One region of the Treponema sp. OMZ 788 genome, then DNA from elsewhere that is predicted to be linked to it. Evidence: riboswitches for the same ligand, from Rfam matches in the RefSeq annotation. Region 1 holds a riboswitch; the other holds the start of a gene.
What was found. A riboswitch is a leader RNA that binds a small molecule or an ion and turns the genes downstream of it on or off. The one in region 1 is predicted to bind cobalamin.

Region 1 (3,122 bases):
CTTATAGGCTGCATTCAATGACGCATCATTCATTACCGTATAAGTAGAAACCCATTTACCTTTCCAAGCTGCAAGTTCTTGTCCTGCTACCAATTTATCGGGACTTACTTCCACTACAGCAGGCATAGACTTACATGCAGTAAATATAACTGCAAATGTAACCAAAATAAGTGCAATCTTTGCACCGATTCTTTTATTAACCATAAAATAAAACTCCTTTAAGTTAATAAGTTAAATATGTCTAACATTTAATTCAAGAGAACTCAGAATTAAAGCAAGTTAGTCTACTTTTTTTCTTCCGCAGAGCAGCCGCAGCATCCGCAACCGCAGCCGCTCTTAGGATTGATGTTTTTTTCTCCGCAGCTGCAGGCTGAAGCCTTACCCTTAAATATCCTGTAATATTTACGGATGAGTAAGACAACAACACCTGCAACTATGGAAATAGTCAAGACCATTCCTAATGTCATAAGGACATTCCTTATTTTACAGGCATTGCCTCAATCCAGAGTACGGCATCCTGAGAAAGTTCTTTACCGGCAAATTTCTTGGCTCTTCCTGCTCCTAAAGCAGCAAAGCCCCAATAACCGGCCTTATGTGGAACAAAGGAGAAAACACCGTTTTTATCTGCAAGAATAATAGTTGCAGCAGCCTCGGTTTTAGCTTTATCGCCGAATTTGCTTGCCTTCATATCTACATCAAAGTTAATATATTCAACTTCAATTTCAGCATTGGGAACGGGCTTACCTTTTGAATCTACAACAACTCCTCTAAAAATGCCTCCTACCCAAACATCATAGGGCTTTACCAAGGGCATAATTTCGGGGTAACCTTCAGCACATCTTGCACTCCAATCAGTATCAAGACCGGCCTTATTTATAAACACCTTGGTAATCTGCTGGATATATGCATCCTCGGCACCTTCATAGTAAGGATGGGGAACAGCGATAAGAGCCCAGTCTCCGCCTCCTCTAAAACCGTTATCTTTATTCAAGGTAAGATCATAAGCCGAAGCTGTATTTTCGGAAGTTGTAAACTGTGTTTTCTTTAGTGAAGGCATAAGGTCCTGCATCTTTTCTTTATGAATAGAAAAGAATTTTTCAAAACCTTTAATTTCACCGGCTTCGTTTTTACCGATGTCCATTGTATGGCCGGATTCGGCAGGATGGGTAAAAACAATCTTAAAATCAACAGAGTTGCCTTCAACGATTGAAGTCGGGGTATAAATCATTTGAAAGTGAGCAAATGAAGCCATAGCTACAAAGAATAAAAGTAAAACTATTCCTGTAATTTTTTTCATATAAAACTCCTATACATATTCTAGTCTAAAGACTCATTATCTAAGTTCAAAAAAAGATAGAGTAAAAAGGCACCCCTTAAAACTCACGGATAAATCTTTTTTCGAATTTAAATGTAAATTATCGCTGACAATCTATATTATTTCTTAAAAAAAAGCAAGCCCTCCAATAAAAATTTATAGGAAACTCTTAATTAAAAATACACGGAGAATAAATAAAGAAAAAACGAAAAACATGGATAGAGCTATATAATAATTAGTTTTCCGATTTTCCTTCCCTCCGAAGGATTCGTAACACAAATAGGCAGGTCTCCTGACTTATGATTTAAAGTTTATCGCCTTCCCATATTAACAGTGGCTCATGCTTCTAACCATATAAATAAATTACAAGCATTATGATAAACAAACTCAATTACAGTAGCGGGGGCTGTGCAGGTTTTTCACCTGTTTCCCTTTTAATCTTAAAATTATTTAAGAACCTTATTTGACTATAACCTCGAGAATGATTATAAACATTTTAAAAAAAAAGCCAAGCCCCCAAAGAGGCTCGGCTTTTATTATCTACTTGTTTTCGGCCTTATCCGAAATCTTTTTAAATATAGGAGGCCATGCAAACATAACCACAAAGAGTAAAATTACGATAATCAAGGCAGCAGGAGAAAAGCCATCCTTAGGACCGGCTTTTTCAGGTTTTGCGGCTTCAGCAGCAGGAGCTTGGGCAACAGGCATAACAGCCTCTTCTGAAGCATCTTCAATCTTACTAACCTCAAACCAGATAACGGCATCCTGAGAAAGTTCCTTGCCGGAGAATTCCTTTTCCTTACCTACACCGAGGGCGGCAAAGCCCCAATATCCGGGACAGGGAGGAATAAATTCGAAAACGCCTGTATTATCGGCCATTATCATACCAGCACCGGATTTTTGCAGCTTGGGTTCTCCGGTAAATTTCTTGTTTGCCATATCAACATCATAGTTCATATTTTCAAATTCAACCTGAGCATAGGGCACGGGATTTCCTTCGGAGTCCAGAACAAGGGCACGAATAACGCCTCCCTCCCAGATTTCATAAGGCTTTACCAAAGGCAGTATCTCGGGATAACCTTCGGCAATCCTCGACTGCCAATCGGTTGAAAGTCCGGCCTTATTAATAAATACCTTTGTTATCTGCTGAATATATCCGTCATCTGCCGCTTCAAAATAAGGATGAGGAACGGCAACCAAGCCCCAGTCTCCTCCTCCCTTAAAGCCTGTATCCTTATTAAACTCAAATGTATATGCAAAGGCCTTGTTTTCTAAGGATTCAAATTCTCCTTTTTTTAAAAAGGACATTAAATCGGTCTTGGCTTCTTTATGAACGGAATAAAATTCTTTTAAACCCTTGACTTCTCCGGCTTCATTCTTACCTATATCCATTGTAAGCCCAGACTCAAATGGGTGGGTAAAAGAAATTATAAAATCAACCTTATTATTTGAATCTTCTATTATGGAAGACGGAGTATAAATAATCTGAAAGTGAGCAAAAAGGCTCAAAGCCGTACAGCATAGCAATACGGAAAAGAATAACTTTTTCACTTTTTACACCTACCTTTTTTGTTTTTTAAACAGGAAGACAATTAGTACCGAATTTATCACGGCAAGCACAAGGGCTAAAATTGCCGTAAAAGAGGGACCGACAGCGGGCATTGCCGAAACGGTATCCATGGGAACCCATCCTACGGAACCGGCAGCAGCAACAGGTTTTTGTGCCGGAGCAGCCTCTGCAGGAGCTTCGTTTCCGCTTGCCGATGCATCAGCAGCCTGACTGCCGAAACCGCCTGCAGGCTCAGGT
Region 2 (3,122 bases), 320 kb from region 1:
AAGCTCTTTTAAGGCCTTAATATAGGCTGCCTTTCTCATGCTCACGTTATAAGTTTCTTTTACATCCCATACCAGTCTAAAGGCTTCAATCATTTTATTTTCAAGGCGGTTGTTTACTTCTTCTTCGGTCCAATAAAGGCCTTGAAGGTTTTGTACCCATTCAAAATATGAGACGATTACACCTCCCGAATTGGCAAGGACATCAGGCACGCAGATAATGTTATTTTTTTCTAGAATTCTATCGGCTTCAGTAGTTACAGGGCCGTTTGCGGCTTCGACTATTATCGATGCTTTAATATTGGCTGCATTTTTTTCGGTAATTTGATTCTCTAAGGCCGATGGGATTAAAATATCGGTTTTTAGCTCCAATAATTCTTGATTGGTTATTCTTTTAAAATCTCCTTCAAAAGAATCGAGTTTTTTTCCCGTCTTTTTGTGTTTAAGAATTTGAGGAATGTCTAAGCCTTTTTCACTGTATATGCCTCCGCTTGCATCGCTTACAGCTATTATTTTTGCTCCGTTCTTATAAAAAAGATCTGCTGCTGTTCCGCCTACATTTCCAAGACCTTGAATGGCTATGCTTTGATCTTTTAAGCTCTTATTAAGTTTTTTTAAAATTTCTCTTGTTGCAAAAAGCACTCCGCGGCCTGTGGCTTCTACTCTTCCCTTAGAGCCTCCGAGTGGAAGCGGTTTTCCCGTAACTACTGCGGGACTGAATTCTCCGGCATAAGTACTGTAGGTATCCGCTATCCATGCCATTACCCTTGCATTTGTTCCGACATCCGGGGCCGGAATATCCGTCTTGGGCCCTATAAAAGATGCAATACGCCTTGTGTAACCCCTTGTCAGCTTTTCAAGCTCAGTTTCGGAAAGATGAGAAGGTGTTACGCAGATTCCGCCTTTTCCTCCTCCGTATGGAATATCGACAACAGCACATTTAAATGTCATCCACGCGGCAAGGGAGCGAACCTCATCGATATTTACATCTTGATGGAATCTGATGCCTCCCTTTGCAGGACCTCGCAATGTAGAATGCTGAACCCTGTATCCCTTAAAAACCTTGATTTTTCCGTTATCCATTTTTACCGGTATAGAAATATGCATTTCTCGCTCAGGGCTTAAAAGGGATATGTAATCATTTTCTGCAAGATTAGCCGTATGTGCGGCTTCCTTGACCGTGCTTAAAAGTTTTTCGTATGTACTTGCCATAAATTTCCTCTAATTTAAAACAGTTTATGAGGAATTATACATTAAAATGTTTTCTTGTGAAAGTTATTAACAGGGGAAATTTAAATTTTTAACTTAAAAAAAGAAAAACGATTTCGGTCCGCAAGGGATATCCGGTATCCTCAAAATGTACATCCAAGGGTATCAATCAGATGTACTCAAGGCTAAAACGAAGAAAACTTGACAAAATCTTCAAAAGCCCAAGGAGCAATAGAGGACATAAATATGATTAACACGATAAATTTTGCTGCAGCTCATGAGTCCAAGCAGAGTACAGCATGGGTAAAACTTACATCTTACCCTTACAGTCTTTGGCAGGTCTTACGGCTCGGAGGTCATCATTGATTTTCGCCTTCCCGGAATAAACCAGTGGCATACTTGAAAAACAACTCTCTCACTTACGTCAGCCGGACTGCTCAGGACTTTCACCTGATTCCCTTTTCACCCCTTAGCTAAAAGGGGCACCAAGACCGAAACCGTTATTTAAACTAATTGTATACTTTTATAAAAAATATGTCAAGATACCAAAATCGATATTGTCAATTGAAAAATACTATATTCTATGATATAATCGATTCGTTGGAGGTGAGTGTATGTCTGAAAAAATGTATTGTGATCCGGCCGAGATCTTGGAAGTTACGGTGCAAAAGGGTATTGCAAAGGCTTCGACTCCTGTGTGGAAGCTGCTTTTATTAGGTTTTTTGGCTGGAGCGTTTATAGCCTTTGCTTCGGAAGGCTCTAATATGGCCGCCTTCGGGCTCTTTGCCAAGCCTGAAACTTACGGGCTTGGAAAATTTGTTGCAGGCCTTATCTTTCCTGTAGGGCTTATGCTTGTCCTCCTTGCAGGGGCCGAGCTCTTTACGGGAAACAACTTGATAATTGCAGGCGTTTTAGAAAAAAAGGTAAAAGTTTCTGCAATGCTGAAAAACTGGCTTGCAGTTTATATTGGGAATTTTATCGGTTCCGTTTTTCTTGCTTTTTTAATCGTAAAAAGCGGACAGCTTTCAAGCGGCGGAAACCTTTTGGGCGGGATGACGGTAAAAATCGCTTACGGGAAGGTTTCGCTTTCTTTTGTACAGGCTGTTTTTTTAGGCATTATGTGTAACTGGCTTGTTTGTCTTGCCGTTTGGCTTTGTTACGGGGCTAAGGATATGACAGGAAAGCTGCTTGCCGCTTTTTTTCCGATTTGGCTTTTTATAACTTCGGGCTTTGAGCACAGTGTTGCAAACATGTACTATATCCCCGCAGGCATTTTAGCGAAAAGCGTTCCGGCCTATGCAGCTGCCTCCGGTCTTTCTGCCGAGGCTCTTGCAAATATAAATTGGGCTGCCTTTTTTGTAAACAATTTGATTCCCGTTACTCTCGGTAACATAATAGGCGGAGCCTTTTTTGTCGGAACTTTTTATTGGATTTGCTATAAGAAAAAATAATTTTTATAAATTAAGGAATTTAATATGAAAGTAGAAAATTGTGATGTAGGCTTTATAGGCCTGGGTGTTATGGGAAAAAGCATGGCCGAAAGATTAAGGGCTGCCGGTGCCAAGATGCACGTTTTTACGCGCACAAAAAAATCTGCCGAAGAGATTCTTTCAAAGGGTGCACGTTGGTATGATGACCCTGCAAGTCTTGCACCCAACTGTAAAATCATCTTTACCATTGTCGGCTATCCGCAAGATGTTGAACAAACATATTTCGGAGAAAAGGGTTTATTAAAAACTGCAAAGCCCGGAACAATCTTTGTAGATATGACGACTTCAAGTCCGATCTTGGCAAAAAAGATTTACGATGAGGCAAAGAAAAAAGAATGTTTTTCGGTTGATGCTCCCGTTTCGGGCGGAGACATAGGGGCTAAAAACGGAACCCTTTCGATTATGGCCGGAGGAGATGAATCTGCC

Region 2: linked by a shared signal. The riboswitch ahead of E4O00_RS01760 (Glu/Leu/Phe/Val family dehydrogenase) and the one ahead of E4O00_RS03330 (DUF4198 domain-containing protein) in region 1 are both predicted to bind cobalamin.

The regions. Positions count from the first base shown of each region.
Region 1 is NZ_CP051199.1:713,064-716,185, reverse strand. It holds gene E4O00_RS03340 (ZinT/AdcA family metal-binding protein) at 1-204, opposite strand, end outside; gene E4O00_RS03335 (hypothetical protein) at 285-467, opposite strand; gene E4O00_RS03330 (DUF4198 domain-containing protein) at 479-1,297, opposite strand; cobalamin riboswitch at 1,580-1,792, opposite strand; gene E4O00_RS03325 (DUF4198 domain-containing protein) at 1,856-2,866, opposite strand; gene E4O00_RS03320 (hypothetical protein) at 2,876-3,122, opposite strand, start outside.
Region 2 is NZ_CP051199.1:390,578-393,699, forward strand. It holds gene E4O00_RS01760 (Glu/Leu/Phe/Val family dehydrogenase) at 1-1,209, opposite strand, end outside; cobalamin riboswitch at 1,523-1,711, opposite strand; gene E4O00_RS01765 (formate/nitrite transporter family protein) at 1,821-2,657, shown strand; gene E4O00_RS01770 (NAD(P)-dependent oxidoreductase) at 2,682-3,122, shown strand, end outside.